DNA from 2 places in the Psychrobacillus sp. FSL K6-2843 genome. Region 2 is predicted to be linked to the other one. Evidence: a T-box and tRNA genes for the amino acid it is inferred to sense, from the RefSeq annotation. Region 2 holds a T-box; the other holds one or more tRNA genes.
The links. A T-box is a leader RNA that pairs with one kind of tRNA and senses whether it is charged. The one in region 2 lies ahead of leuS (leucine--tRNA ligase), so its partner is inferred to be a tRNA-Leu.

Region 1 (7,941 bases), 400 kb from region 2:
GGATAGGGTAAAAGCCCCGTAGTCCAAAATTCATTCCCTCCAGAGTGTATCCTGAGTACGGCGGAACACGTGAAATTCCGTCGGAATCCGGGAGGACCATCTCCCAAGGCTAAATACTACCTAGTGACCGATAGTGAACCAGTACCGTGAGGGAAAGGTGAAAAGCACCCCGGAAGGGGAGTGAAATAGACCCTGAAACCGTGTGCCTACAAATAGTCAAAGCCCGTTAACGGGTGATGGCGTGCCTTTTGTAGAATGAACCGGCGAGTTACGATTACATGCGAGGTTAAGTTGAGAAGACGGAGCCGCAGCGAAAGCGAGTCTGAATAGGGCGAATGAGTATGTGGTCGTAGACCCGAAACCAGGTGATCTACCCATGTCCAGGATGAAGGTAAGGTAACACTTACTGGAGGTCCGAACCCACGCACGTTGAAAAGTGCGGGGATGAGGTGTGGGTAGCGGAGAAATTCCAATCGAACCTGGAGATAGCTGGTTCTCTCCGAAATAGCTTTAGGGCTAGCCTCAAACGTTAGAATCTTGGAGGTAGAGCACTGTTTGGACTAGGGGCCCATCCCGGGTTACCGAATTCAGACAAACTCCGAATGCCAATGATTTATGTTTGGGAGTCAGACTGCGAGTGATAAGATCCGTAGTCAAGAGGGAAACAGCCCAGACCACCAGCTAAGGTCCCAAAGTATTTGTTAAGTGGAAAAGGATGTGGCGTTGCTTAGACAACCAGGATGTTGGCTTAGAAGCAGCCATCATTTAAAGAGTGCGTAATAGCTCACTGGTCGAGTGACGCTGCGCCGAAAATGTATCGGGGCTAAACAAATCACCGAAGCTGTGGATTGATACCTTTGGTATCAGTGGTAGGAGAGCGTTCTAAGGGCGTTGAAGTCAGACCGGAAGGACTGGTGGAGCGCTTAGAAGTGAGAATGCCGGTATGAGTAGCGAAAGATGGGTGAGAATCCCATCCACCGTATGACTAAGGTTTCCTGAGGAAGGCTCGTCCGCTCAGGGTTAGTCGGGACCTAAGTCGAGGCCGATAGGCGTAGACGATGGACAACAGGTTGATATTCCTGTACCACCACCCCACCGTTTGAGTGATGGGGGGACGCAGTAGGATAGGGTAAGCGTGCTGTTGGTTATGCACGTCCAAGCAGTGAGGTGTGAGTGTAGGCAAATCCGCACTCTGTAACATTGAGCTGTGATGGCGAGGACTTAGTCCGAAGTTCCTGATTTCACACTGCCAAGAAAAGCCTCTAACGAGGTGGGAGGTGCCCGTACCGCAAACCGACACAGGTAGTCGAGGAGAGAATCCTAAGGTGAGCGAGAGAACTCTCGTTAAGGAACTCGGCAAAATGACCCCGTAACTTCGGGAGAAGGGGTGCTCTTTTGGGTGTATAGCCTAGAAGAGCCGCAGTGAATAGGCCCAGGCGACTGTTTAGCAAAAACACAGGTCTCTGCAAAACCGTAAGGTGAAGTATAGGGGCTGACGCCTGCCCGGTGCTGGAAGGTTAAGAGGAGTGCTTAGCGCAAGCGAAGGTGCGAATTGAAGCCCCAGTAAACGGCGGCCGTAACTATAACGGTCCTAAGGTAGCGAAATTCCTTGTCGGGTAAGTTCCGACCCGCACGAAAGGCGTAACGATCTGGGCACTGTCTCAACGAGAGACTCGGTGAAATTATAGTACCTGTGAAGATGCAGGTTACCCGCGACAGGACGGAAAGACCCCGTGGAGCTTTACTGTAGCTTGATATTGAATTTTGGTGCAACTTGTACAGGATAGGTAGGAGCCTTAGAGCCCGGAGCGCCAGCTTCGGAGGAGGCGTCGGTGGGATACTACCCTGGTTGTATTGAAATTCTAACCCATACCCGTAACCCGGGTAGGAGACAGTGTCAGGCGGGCAGTTTGACTGGGGCGGTCGCCTCCTAAAGTGTAACGGAGGCGCCCAAAGGTTCCCTCAGAATGGTTGGAAATCATTCGAAGAGTGTAAAGGCAGAAGGGAGCTTGACTGCGAGACCTACAAGTCGAGCAGGGTCGAAAGACGGGCTTAGTGATCCGGTGGTTCCGCATGGAAGGGCCATCGCTCAACGGATAAAAGCTACCCCGGGGATAACAGGCTTATCTCCCCCAAGAGTCCACATCGACGGGGAGGTTTGGCACCTCGATGTCGGCTCATCGCATCCTGGGGCTGTAGTCGGTCCCAAGGGTTGGGCTGTTCGCCCATTAAAGCGGTACGCGAGCTGGGTTCAGAACGTCGTGAGACAGTTCGGTCCCTATCCGTCGTGGGCGTAGGAAATTTGAGAGGAGCTGTCCTTAGTACGAGAGGACCGGGATGGACACACCGCTGGTGTACCAGTTGTTCTGCCAAGGGCATCGCTGGGTAGCTATGTGTGGACGGGATAAGTGCTGAAAGCATCTAAGCACGAAGCCCCCCTCAAGATGAGATTTCCCATTACGCAAGTAAGTAAGATCCCTCAAAGACGATGAGGTAGATAGGTTCGGGGTGGAAGCGTGGCGACACGTGCAGCTGACGAATACTAATCGATCGAGGACTTAACCAAATTGTTTGTTTCTAAGATGTCAGTTTATTCAGTTTTGAAAGAATAAATTTTTATTAAAATAACACTTGTAATAATCTACAGACTTGTTATAATAGAAAATGTCTTTCAGTAATTATTCAAGTCTAGTGATGATGGCGAAGAGGTCACACCCGTTCCCATACCGAACACGGAAGTTAAGCTCTTCAGCGCCGATGGTAGTTGGGGGTCTCCCCCTGCAAGAGTAGGACGTCGCTAGGCGATATCATTCCGAAGTAGCTCAGTGGTAGAGCAATCGGCTGTTAACCGATCGGTCGTAGGTTCGAGTCCTACCTTCGGAGCCATTTCTAGGAGAGCTGTCCGAGTGGCCGAAGGAGCACGATTGGAAATCGTGTAGACGGGTAACACTGTCTCAAGGGTTCAAATCCCTTGCTCTCCGCCAGATAGATTTCTTCTTTACATAATATAATGGCCCCTTGGTCAAGCGGTTAAGACACCGCCCTTTCACGGCGGTAACACGGGTTCGAATCCCGTAGGGGTCACCATTTAAATTAAAACCAGCATTATGGAGGATTAGCTCAGCTGGGAGAGCATCTGCCTTACAAGCAGAGGGTCGGCGGTTCGAGCCCGTCATCCTCCACCATTATAAATTTTCAACATATATTATTGTCGCGGGGTGGAGCAAATCGTTTCACGAAGAAAGCGATTAACGTCGACGCAAGCGTAGCGTGGAAGACGTAAAATTCACTAATTGCGTAGTTGATTTAAATTTCAACACTTTCTTATTGTCGCGGGGTGGAGCAGTTCGGTAGCTCGTCGGGCTCATAACCCGAAGGTCACAGGTTCAAATCCTGTCCCCGCAACCAAATGGTCCCGTGGTGTAGCGGTTAACATGCCTGCCTGTCACGCAGGAGATCGCCGGTTCGATCCCGGTCGGGACCGCCATTTATCTTTAAAATACATATGTGGCTCAGTAGCTCAGTCGGTAGAGCAAAGGACTGAAAATCCTTGTGTCGGCGGTTCGATTCCGTCCTGAGCCACCATTATGCCGGAATAGCTCAATTGGTAGAGCAACTGACTTGTAATCAGTAGGTTGGGGGTTCAAGTCCTCTTTCCGGCACCACTCACCAGTGGAGGGGTAGCGAAGTGGCTAAACGCGGCGGACTGTAAATCCGCTCCTTAGGGTTCGGCGGTTCGAATCCGTCCCCCTCCACCAGTTTTTAATAGGGGCATAGTTTAACGGTAGAATAGAGGTCTCCAAAACCTTTGATGTGGGTTCGATTCCTACTGCCCCTGCCAAATAATAAGTTAACTTTGAATAATGGCGGTTGTGGCGAAGTGGTTAACGCACCGGATTGTGATTCCGGCATTCGTGGGTTCAATTCCCATCAGTCGCCCCATATTCCTTTTAGTTAGCTCTTTTTTTTATTCTGTGGCGGTCGTGGCGAAGTGGTTAACGCACCGGATTGTGATTCCGGCATTCGTGGGTTCAATTCCCATCGGTCGCCCCATTGGGGTATAGCCAAGCGGTAAGGCAACGGATTTTGATTCCGTCATGCCCTGGTTCGAATCCAGGTACCCCAGTTTTTTGCGGAAGTAGTTCAGTGGTAGAACACCACCTTGCCAAGGTGGGGGTCGCGAGTTCGAACCTCGTCTTCCGCTCCAAATTAAGGCGGCATAGCCAAGTGGTAAGGCACAGGTCTGCAACACCTTTATCACCGGTTCAAATCCGGTTGCCGCCTCCAATTTTTAAAAAGTATTTACTGCCTTCATTATGCCGGTGTGGCGGAATTGGCAGACGCGCGGGACTCAAAATCCCGTATCTTCGGATGTGTCGGTTCGACCCCGACCACCGGTATCTATTATGAAATATCACATCCAATTTGATATTTTGACTAAAGCTTATGAATGCTGTTACCGCAGCTTTTGTAAGCTTTTTTTATATTCTCATTCATGATTATTTTTTAATAGTTTCCATTGATTTTAATTTTTTTACTTATGTTTTACACAGACGTCATAAGCTTTCTCATCTTCTATCCTCAGTTCTTTTATTTCATTAGAATAATCCCTTGAGAGTCATTTCAATGTCTTTATGTCCTATACGATCACTTACTTACTAAATTAATACTTTATTATACATATGTACACTAGCATGCAAATGTCTTAATCCATGAATTGAGAATATATCTCTATTCCGTTTCCTATATTAATTAATTTGTATATATTTTATATTCGATTGACAAGATAGTCATATCGACATTAATTATATTCATTATCGAGGAATTCATACAACTAAAACTGAATGAACTAGAGAGACGATAGGAGAGGGATAGATGCATGTTTTCCACGATACTAATGGGATTGACGATTTTATTTATGGTAACAAACTTATACTATTTCTTTTCAGGTCGTAAGTATAAGAAAAGTTATTTTCAGTCAACTTTATTCCAAAAACTATTTTTTACTATGCTTGGCATTACCTTTGGATTTGCTGTTCTTTATTATTTATTGTCCATGGAAGGGGATGTAGTAAGAGTTAGCACTGAAGAGGGGAAAGATGGAGGAGAGAATTTTTTGGATTATCTCTATTTCAGTGGAGTCACCATATTATCAGTAGGTTATGGGGACTTGGTACCTGTCGGAAAGGCGCGATTCTTTGCACTTATACAAGCAGCCATCGGTCTTTTGTTGCCAACCGCATTTTTTATCAGAGCTTTGGGTGAAAAGGAAGATAGCCCGGGGAAAGCACAAAAAACGAAAAAGAAGGTGAGCAAAGCAATGGCGGTGATGGAGAAAAAGATAGTTGAAGCAGATGAACAATTTTGATTCTTATAAAGATAAATCAACCGGTGAAGGTGTTTTCTTTTTATGTTTGATATATATAAATGGATGTCGATGAATATTCTTACATACTTTCTGACTAAACATGAGTTTTTAACAATAAACAAGCATGTATTCATTTGTAAATCACCATACTAAAGCTACGAATGGAAGATAGGTGACTACAGTGAAGAAAACAATACTCATCATATTAGCTTTATTGCTTGTTATATGCGGAGGCCTTGTATTGAGTATTTCTATGTCTCCGACAAAAAAGCTTAATGAAGTAAAGATAGCAGCCTCCAAAAAGCCGGTGGTTCTTATTGTTGTCGATTCATTAATGACTGAGCCGCTACAAGAGGCACTGAAAGAGGGGAAGGCACCTGCTTTCTCATTTTTAACAAAGAACGGTGATTTTTATCCAGAGTTTATTAGCTCTTATCCAACTATGTCAGTTACGATTGATAGCACCTTGTTGACGGGAACATATGCAGACCGACATAAACTACCAGGATTGATATGGTTTAAAAAGGATGAGAATCGTATGATTAGCTATGGGAGTGGTATAAGGGAAATGTGGGATAACGGGATAAAGCATGTGGCAGCGGATAGTGTTATTCACCTGAATGAATCGCATCTAAGTAAAGATGTTTTTACGATTCACGAAGAACTTGCGAACGCCAAAATGCAATCTGCTTCCATCAATGGTCTCTTATATAGGGGAAGCATTCCCCAAAAATTAAATGTCCCTAAGCTTCTTTCTTTTGCAGATTTATTGCCAAAAGAACTAGAGGTGAATGGTCCAATGATTTTGTCGCTCGGTGCCTTATCTCAATATAATCCAGAGAACGACAAATATAAATACAGCTGGAAACGAATGGGTGTTAATAATGATTTTACCGTAAATGAGATGACGTACTTAATTGAACAAAAGAAGCTTCCTCCGTTTACGCTCGCTTATCTTCCGGATGCTGATGCTTCCATACACAAAAACGGTCCTACTGATAGTACAGCGATTGAAAAGGCTGATCAAGCGATCCAGGAAATGTTCGGTAGTTTTAGATCTTGGGAAGAGGCCATTCAAGAGGTAACCTGGATTGTCCTTGGTGATAGTGGACAATCATCAGTCAAGGAAAAGAAGGAAATGGGTTTAATCGATTTAAATGACTTGTTGAAGGGTTACACATTCTGGGAACGTGGAAAAGAAAATGTGCAGTTGGCAATCGCAATCAATGAACGAATGGCCTATATTTATTTGCAGGATGAACAGATTCCTTTTACTGAGGTAGTAGATATTCTCAAAAAGGATGAGCGAATTGGTTTTATTGCATGGAGTGATCAGCAAACGAATCATGTCGTGAGCGCAAGTGATAAAGAATTCACCTTTTCACCAAACGGACCTTATATTGATGAATATAAGCAGTCGTGGCAGTTGGATGGGGATATGTCTATTTTAGATATAAAACCGGATGAGCATGGAACTATACTCTATCACACGTATCCTGATGCGTTAGCAAGGCTACACGGAGCGCTTCACTCGCAAGAAGGCAAAGTTATTATAGTAGATGCAAAGCCATCTTACGAATTTATTGAAAAACATAGTCACGATCATGCAGGTGGAGGAGCGCATGGGTCACTCCACCGGGTAGATTCTGTTGTTCCCTTGGTGATTGTTGGTGAGACAGAAAGACCCCCTTCTAATCGTCTTGTGGATGTAAAGGAATGGGTTATAGAATTGTTGGGTGGCTCTTAAGTATGGAGCCACTTTTTTTCTGATGCTTCTTTTAAATACAAATTCTTCAGTAGTAGTCATTCAACCTTAATATGAGTATAAATATGAAATAACATAATTAGGAAGTTTTATTTTTCTAAAATAGGGAATAACATATCTAGACGCGATAAACATGAAAGTGAGGAATTTAAAATGATTAAAACATACAATTTTATTATTGAAGGAAAAATTATCGAGGTACATGCAACTTCAAAAATAGAAGCTGAAAGCAAGGCAAACCATATATATGAAGAACTAAAAACAGAGCAATTTCAACAGCAACAATAAAGAACTCTCAACTAAGCGTTGAGAGCTTTTTATATTATTTCATTTCTTCTCTTAAGCTATCGAATAATTTGTCTATTAGATTCTTAGGGATTTCTAAGCAAGAATCTCCGATACTAAGTTCAAAAGTACAGCTATCCCCATCTTGCTTGCTTAGATAGCTTGTAATCCCTATATGGTTAGCTAACTGTACTTTCGCCAAGATAGATGCTATTTCTTCTTGGTTACGCTTAAAATGCACATGAAACATATTTGAAACTGGTACCTCTGGAATTGTATAAATATCCTTACAGTCATTAAATAGCTTTGCGAGCTCCATTGCACTGTTATAATATTGTTCCATATTATTTGCTCGTTTATCAAAATAATAGTCAGCTGATAGAATATAAGGATATAAGCTTATGAGCGTTCCACCATAACGTTTTCTCCAGACTTTAGATTTCTCTATGAAATCCTTATCACCGGCTAGTACTGCTCCTGCAATCCCGCCAATTCCTTTATAAAAGGACATATAGACACTGTC
Region 2 (7,941 bases):
AATCCAATTGCAGGAACAAAGCCACGAGGGAAAACCTCAGAAGAAGATAAGCAAATTGCTGCCAGTTTATTAATAGATGAAAAAGAAGTAGCAGAGCATCGAATGCTTGTTGACTTAGGAAGAAATGACATAGGCAAAATTTCTGAAATTGGTACCGTTCAGGTAAATAAATATATGCAAATAGAATTGTACAAGTATGTCATGCATATAGTTTCAGAGGTAACAGGACGTTTAACAAAAGATATTCACGCATTAGATGTATTGGCAACATGCTTACCAGCGGGCACTGTTTCCGGAGCACCAAAAATTCGAGCTATGCAAATTATAAACGAATTGGAGCCTATGAAACGCGGGGTTTATGCTGGTGCAGTAGGTTATATTTCAGTATCAGGAGATATGGATCTCGCTCTCGCAATTAGAACAATGGTTGTAAAAGATAATGAGGCATTTGTGCAGGCTGGTGCGGGTATTGTTTATGATTCCATTCCTAAAAATGAATATGAGGAAACGTTAAACAAGGCAAAAGCACTTTTGGAGGTGCACAGATGATACTCCTAATAGATAATTATGATTCCTTTACGTATAATCTCTATCAGCAATTAGGTATTCTTGGTAAGGATGTTAAGATTGTTAGAAATGATGCTATTACCATTGAAGCTATAGATAAGCTTTGCCCGGAAGCAATTGTCATCTCCCCTGGACCAGGTAATCCGCTTGAAGCAGGTATTTCTGTTGAAGTTATTCAAGCATTCTATAAGAAATACCCTATCCTTGGAATTTGTCTTGGTCACCAATCGATTGGTGCTGCTTTTGGTGCCAATGTCGTGCAGGCTAAAACAATTATGCACGGCAAGCTATCTACAATACATCATACACAAAATGAATTGTTCCACGGGTTTGAAGGCCCTATATCCGTCATGCGTTATCACTCTCTTGTCATTGAAGAGGATAGTTTACAAGATTGTTTCGAGGTTCTCGCAAGAGCTGATGATGATCATGAAATTATGGCAATAAAGCACAGGGACTATCCACTTTATGGACTTCAGTTTCACCCTGAGTCTATTGGAACAGAGCATGGTACTATGCTTATGAAAGTATTTGTAGATACGTTGAATTAACCTTTGAAAGGAGAGTTTGATGGTAGCTGCTCTTGGTATTATTTTAGTTCATATTGTTGGTTTGCTTTTGTTAAAGTTCATGTTTCCAAAAGAAGATATTGCTTCATGAAAAGTGCAAATGGTTTGCAGGAAAGTTTAATTAATAGGTTGCAGATTTTCGCTTTCGGCGGTCGCTTTCCGTGGGGTGAGCGATAAGCCATCACCGTCGCTTACGCGTCGTTTGTGATGGCTTATCAGTCTCACTCATCCCACAGGAGTCGCCGCCTGTCGCTGCAATCATGTGGGGTGTAGTAGTGAGAAAGTGGACGACTTTTCAATGGATGAAAGTGTTGTGGTGAACATGAAATTTTGAAGATTTGCGAGAACCTTGCGGTGATGAGTAATAACCTTGCACAGATGAAGTGGAACATTGCAGTGATGGAGCAAAACCTTGCACAAAACGCTTGAAATGTTGCGCAGACGACGTTAAGAGTTGCACAAACAGATAAAAGGCTTTGTCGGAAAGTAACAAGCCATCATCCCTTTTTTGCTGCTCTTCCTGTTTTGTCTCAATCATCTCTCAGTTCTCATCATGCTTGTGTTTTTCTAAAAAATAAAGCTGCTTAACTCTCATAAGAGACTAAGCAGCTTTATTATTTATTAAATAACGATGTTTACCATTTTACCAGGGATTGCAATGATTTTTTTGACTTCGTTGCCTTCAATCCATTGTTGAACCTGTTCAGAAGCTAATGCCAATGCTTCTAGCTCATCTTTTGTTGCGTCTTTAGAAACGACAAGTTTTGCACGAACTTTCCCTTTGATCTGTACTGGAATTTCAACCTCGTTGTCCACAAGCTTGGATTCATCGAATGTTGGCCAAGATTCATAAGCGATAGAATTATCATGGCCTAAAATGCTCCAAAGCTCCTCTGAGATATGAGGAACAATAGGAGAAATAAGCTTCACGAAGCCCTCTACATATTCCTTAGAAATTTTCTCAGCTTTATATCCTTCATTAATAAATACCATCATTTGAGAGATAGCCGTGTTATAGTGCATTGCCTCGTAATCCTCTGTTACCTTCTTAACCGTTTGGTGGTACGCTTTTTCCATATTGTCAGATGATGTGTCGCTAACTTTCGGGCTTAGAGTGCCCTCTTCTGTTACGAATAATCTCCAAATACGATCCAAGAATCTACGAGAGCCGTCTAGACCATTCGTTGACCATGGTTTAGAAGAATCTAGAGGTCCCATGAACATTTCATATAAACGAAGTGAATCAGCTCCGTGGCTCTTCACGATATCATCAGGATTAACTACATTCCCTTTAGATTTAGACATTTTCTCGTGATTTTCACCTAAGATCATTCCTTGGTTAAATAATTTTTGGAATGGCTCTTTCGTTGTAACAACACCGATATCATATAGGAATTTATGCCAGAAACGTGCATATAGCAAGTGAAGTACAGCATGCTCTGCCCCACCTACGTAAAGATCTACTGGCAACCAGCGTTTTACTAGCTCTGGATCAATTAGTGCTTCATCATTATGTGGATCGATGTAGCGTATATAATACCAGCAGCTTCCTGCCCACTGAGGCATTGTATTTGTTTCACGACGTCCTTTTTTACCAGTCACTGGGTCCACTACATTTACCCATTCCTCAATATTAGCTAATGGAGATTCACCTGTACCACTTGGCTTGATGTCAGTAGTAACAGGTAGCATAAGTGGAAGCTCTGATTCATCTACAGGTGTTGAAGTTCCATCTTCCCAATGGATAATCGGAATTGGTTCTCCCCAATAACGCTGACGACTGAACAACCAGTCACGTAAACGATAAGTAATTTTCTTCTCGCCTTTTCCATTCGCTTCAAACCATTCAATTGCTTTAGCGATTGCTTCTTCTTTGTTAAGACCATTTAAGAAATCCGAATTAACAAGTATGCCATCCTCTGTGTAAGCAGCTTCTTCAATGCTTCCACCCGAAACAACTTCTACAATCGGAAGATCGAATTGCTTAGCAAACTCATAGTCACGCTCATCATGTGCAGGAACTGCCATGATAGCACCTGTTCCATATGTTGCTAAAACATAGTCTGCGATCCAGATTGGCATTTTTTCACCACTAACTGGATTGATGGCATAGGCTCCTGTAAATACTCCAGTTTTATGTTTGGCAAGATCTGTACGCTCTAAATCACTTTTCAATTTTACTTGATCTTTATAAGCTTGAACTGCTTCCTGCTGCTCTGGAGTTGTAATAGCATCCACTAATTTATGCTCTGGTGCCAATACTGCATATGTTGCGCCAAAAATAGTATCTGGACGAGTCGTAAATGCTTGGAAGGATTCCTTTGTTCCTGCAACTTCAAACGTTAGCTCTGCTCCTTCAGAACGGCCAATCCAGTTACGTTGCATTTCTTTCAAGCTCTCTGGCCAATCTAAATCATCTAAATCCTCCAACAATCTATCTGCATAAGCCGTAATGCGAAGAACCCATTGACGCATTGGTCTACGCTCTACTGGATGCCCACCACGTTCCGATAAGCCATCAATTACCTCTTCATTCGCTAGAACTGTACCTAATGCTGGACACCAGTTTACTGGCACTTCATCCACGTAAGCTAAGCCCTTTTTATAAAGCTGGATGAAGATCCATTGTGTCCATTTGTAATAGGAAGGATCGGTTGTATTGATTTCTCTATCCCAATCATAAGAAAAGCCAAGATCCATCATTTGACGTTTAAACGTCGCAATATTTTTTGCAGTAAATTCTGCAGGATCATTACCTGTATCAATTGCATACTGCTCTGCAGGAAGACCGAATGCATCCCATCCCATTGGGTGAAGTACATTGTAGCCTTGTTTACGTTTAAATGCACTTAGAATATCTGTTGCAATATATCCAAGTGGATGTCCCACGTGTAGACCTACTCCTGATGGATATGGGAACATATCTAATGCATAAAATTTTGGTTTGGAAGGATCATCAATCATTTTATATGTCTTGTTTTCTTTCCAATAACTTTGCCACTTTTGCTCAATTGCTTCATGATTAAAGCTCATCTTTCTTCCTCCTTCAGTTAATGGCGCTTTCTAACTATCATTGGTTTAAAATCCCAAAAGATAACAGCGCCAAATAAAAAAACTCGCCCCTTAAAAAAACTAAGGGACGAGAGATATACTCACGCGGTACCACCCAAATTAGTGAAAAAATTATCACTCAACTTGTTTCCTTAACGCGGAAAACGGTATAAGCTACTAATCGTTCACTTATACAGACTCAAAGGCGAGTTCAATAATTCGTTACACTAACTTGCACCAGATGTTAGCTCTCTTCAGAAACGAGTGTTATTTACTATTCCTTTTCTTAGTCGATTGTTATTCAATGTAATGCATTTATTCTAATGGATATTGAAGGAAAACACAAGATGTACTCTCATCAAAAATTTTATAATATGAGATATTAAATCGCTACATTCTCTTTTACATCTTTGATGATTAAACCAGCTTCAGTAGCATCGATAATATCTTGTACAGAATACCCTTCAAATACTTCTTTTAACTCTAGGCCATCTTCAGTTACTTCAATCATTGCCCGTTCTGTTATTATTTTATTCACAACTGCCTTACCAGTTAGAGGCAAGGCACATTCTTTTTTAATCTTTGCGGAGCCGTCCTTCGCACAATGGTCCATAATAACAATTATTTTCTTGGCACCATGTACAAGATCCATCGCTCCTCCCATTCCTTTAATCATCTTACCTGGGATCATCCAGTTAGCTAAATCTCCCTTTTCGGATACCTCCATTGCCCCTAAAATAGCAACATCTACATGTCCTCCGCGTATCATCGCAAAGGATTCAGCACTTGAGAAGAAGGATGACCCTGGTATTGTAGTAACTGTTTCCTTACCAGCATTGATAAGGTCTGGATCCACTTCTTGCTCCGTTGGATATGGCCCTATGCCTAAAAGTCCATTCTCTGATTGAAGCACCACTGTCTTATCTGGAGATATAAAGTTGGCAACCAAGGTAGGAATTCCAATCCCTAGATTTACATAGTTCCCATTTTCAATTTCTTTTTCTGCTCTTCTCGCAATTTTTTCACGTGTATTCATCCGAATCTCCCCCTTATGAACGTGTCGTTAGACGTTCGATTCTTTTTTCCTGCTCTGCTTGGAACAGACCTTGGACATAAATACTTGGTGTATGTATTTGGGCTGGATCTAAATCGCCTGTCTCTACGATTTCCTCTACTTCTGCTATCGTCACCAAACCAGCAGCAGCCATCATTGGATTGAAGTTTTGAGCTGTTTTGTTGTATATTAGGTTACCAAACTTATCTGCCTTAGCCGCCCGAATCAAGGCATAATCTGCTCTAAGGGCTTCTTCAAGAACATATTCCTTACCGTCATAAATACGTACCTCTTTACCCTCTGCAACTACTGTACCTACACCTGCTGGAGTAAAAAATGCAGGAATTCCTGCCCCTCCGGCACGAATTTTTTCCGCTAAAGTACCTTGTGGAGTGAGCTCAACTTCAATCTCTCCTGAAATTACTTGTCTTTCAAACTCTTTATTTTCACCTACATAGGAGCCTATCATTTTTTTAATCTGTTTATTTTTTAGTAAAAGGCCTAGGCCCCAGTCATCTACGCCACAGTTATTGGAAATTACGGTTAAATCCTTTACCCCTTTATCAACTAACGCTAAAATTAGCTGCTCTGGAATACCTACTAATCCAAATCCGCCTACCATTAACGTCATGCCGTCTTCAATACCTGCGACAGCTTCTTTTGCTGAACTATAAATCGGTTTCATATCCCTATCCCCTTTCAAAAAATACAGCCTACCCTATTATATTCTCAAATATCGGACTACTCCGCAAACCTTTTTGATTATTTACGGTATATATTCATCTCGAGACAGTATATCAAATCTTAAAAATGCTTCTTTTGGTAACAAAATTCTTATTACATTTTTTTAGAATAAAAAAAAGAACAAATTCCACATGGAGAATTTGTTCTTTAATCGGATTAAATTATATTAAATAAATCTATTATTTTTCGTTGTCAGCTTTTTCTTTTACATCCTTATTATAATTATATTGAGAAGGATTAACCTTAGTAAAGCCTGCCGGTGTATAAAATCTCAATAAGTCACCATTTACAACTTTATCAGATAAATGCAACCTGTTTTCTACTCTTTTCTTATACTCATTCGCTTTTTGAATTTGATTATCATCAACTAGTGGCAAACCAGTTGTTGCATCATAGAATTTTTCATCAATTGAATAGATAGTAGGGCTGACATAATCACCATTTCTGAAAGGTACAATATCATTATGTTCTTTTGATAATATGTCTGTACCAAATTGAACATAATCTTGTGAATCAATTCCAAGTAAGTGTAATAAGGTTGGAAGAAGGTCTATTTGCCCTCCGTAAGTATGATTGACTCCACCTTGCATCTCAGGAACGTGAATAATTAAAGGTACCCGTTGTAAATTAGTACTTTCGTAAGGAGTAATTTCTTTTCCAATGATTTGTTCCATGGCTTTATTATGATTTTCAGAAATACCATAATGATCACCATAAAAAACAAGCATACTGTTATCATATAAGCCGGAGTTTTGTAATTCACCAATGAACTGTTCAATTGCTTCATCAGCATAACGAGCAGTTTGGAAATAATCATCTACACTTGCATCACCAGTATCTGCTTTATCAATTGTTGTTAAGTTTTGATTCATTTTATATGGATAATGGTTCCCAACCGTAATAAATTTAGCATAGAAAGGTTGAGGTAAAGTTTTTACATATTCTAATGATTGTTCAAAGAATGGCTTGTCCAATAATCCATATTCAGCCATATCTTCTTTAGAAGTAGTGTCATAATAATTGGCATCAAAGAAATGCTCATAGCCGAATGATTTATAAATCTCATTACGATTCCAGAAAGTGCCGTTATTGCCGTGGAATACAGCAGATGTATAACCATCTTTTTTTAAAATCGCGGGAGCTGATTGATAAGTATTCTGACCTTTTGTAATAAATGCAGACCCTTGTGGTAAACCAAACAATGAGTTTTCAAGCATGAATTCAGCATCCGAAGTTTTGCCTTGCGCTGTTTCATGGAAGAAATTATCAAAGTATAGTGTATTCGGATCTTTTATTAATGAATTTAAGAATGGTGTAACTTCTTCACCGTTTAATTTATAATTCATTAAAAAGTTTTGGAATGACTCCAAATGGATATAGATGACGTTCATTTCTTTTGCAGCGCCGAAATATTCTGGATTAGGCTCCGCAGAGATAGATTTTGTATAGTTAATAACTTCTGTCATATCATCGCTATCAGCTAAAGCCCTCTGTGAAGATGCCTTTATAGTTTCAGTAGCGTCATAAATAGTATAGTTATACATTCCTAAATACTTAACAATATAGTTTCTATCAAAACCACGAGTTAATAACTGTGGACGATCATAGTTAGCTAATCCTAAATTTAATGCAAATATTCCTATTACAAAAGCAAGCCCAGCAATTGCTTTCTTATATCCAACTCTACTATTGTTTTTTTGTATTTTTTTAGACACACATAGATAAGCTAACAAAAATACATCGACAAAGAACATGATATCGTAGGGTTTTAATAAAGAAATAACACTGCCGCCTAAGTCTCCAAAATTCTGCGTTTGAGTAATCGTTGGTAATGTAATAAAGTCACTAAAAAATCTATAATAAACTACATTTGCATATAAAAGGAAGGACATTAAAGCATAAATAACAGCAAGTAATGTGTATCTTCCTCGACCTTTGAAAGCAAAAGAAAATCCA

Region 1: it has a tRNA-Leu gene. The T-box ahead of leuS (leucine--tRNA ligase) is inferred to sense a tRNA for this amino acid. The anticodon was not compared.

Annotation. Positions count from the first base shown of each region.
Region 1 covers NZ_CP152021.1:3,203,681-3,211,621, reverse strand. The annotation lists rRNA gene MKY94_RS16335 (23S ribosomal RNA) at 1-2,566, shown strand, start outside; rRNA gene rrf (5S ribosomal RNA) at 2,688-2,803, shown strand; tRNA gene MKY94_RS16325 (tRNA-Asn) at 2,812-2,886, shown strand; tRNA gene MKY94_RS16320 (tRNA-Ser) at 2,893-2,984, shown strand; tRNA gene MKY94_RS16315 (tRNA-Glu) at 3,013-3,087, shown strand; tRNA gene MKY94_RS16310 (tRNA-Val) at 3,110-3,185, shown strand; tRNA gene MKY94_RS16305 (tRNA-Met) at 3,332-3,408, shown strand; tRNA gene MKY94_RS16300 (tRNA-Asp) at 3,412-3,487, shown strand; tRNA gene MKY94_RS16295 (tRNA-Phe) at 3,510-3,585, shown strand; tRNA gene MKY94_RS16290 (tRNA-Thr) at 3,590-3,665, shown strand; tRNA gene MKY94_RS16285 (tRNA-Tyr) at 3,675-3,758, shown strand; tRNA gene MKY94_RS16280 (tRNA-Trp) at 3,768-3,841, shown strand; tRNA gene MKY94_RS16275 (tRNA-His) at 3,867-3,942, shown strand; tRNA gene MKY94_RS16270 (tRNA-His) at 3,978-4,053, shown strand; tRNA gene MKY94_RS16265 (tRNA-Gln) at 4,055-4,126, shown strand; tRNA gene MKY94_RS16260 (tRNA-Gly) at 4,133-4,207, shown strand; tRNA gene MKY94_RS16255 (tRNA-Cys) at 4,214-4,287, shown strand; tRNA gene MKY94_RS16250 (tRNA-Leu) at 4,319-4,400, shown strand; gene MKY94_RS16245 (potassium channel family protein) at 4,904-5,368, shown strand; gene MKY94_RS16240 (alkaline phosphatase family protein) at 5,550-7,115, shown strand; gene MKY94_RS16235 (hypothetical protein) at 7,287-7,421, shown strand; gene MKY94_RS16230 (aminotransferase class I/II-fold pyridoxal phosphate-dependent enzyme) at 7,456-7,941, opposite strand, start outside.
Region 2 covers NZ_CP152021.1:2,806,339-2,814,279, forward strand. The annotation lists gene trpE (anthranilate synthase component I) at 1-549, shown strand, start outside; gene MKY94_RS14110 (aminodeoxychorismate/anthranilate synthase component II) at 546-1,118, shown strand; gene MKY94_RS14115 (hypothetical protein) at 1,432-1,674, opposite strand; gene leuS (leucine--tRNA ligase) at 1,758-4,169, opposite strand; T-box leader at 4,269-4,484, opposite strand; gene MKY94_RS14125 (3-oxoacid CoA-transferase subunit B) at 4,570-5,223, opposite strand; gene MKY94_RS14130 (CoA transferase subunit A) at 5,237-5,926, opposite strand; gene MKY94_RS14135 (LTA synthase family protein) at 6,165-7,941, opposite strand, start outside.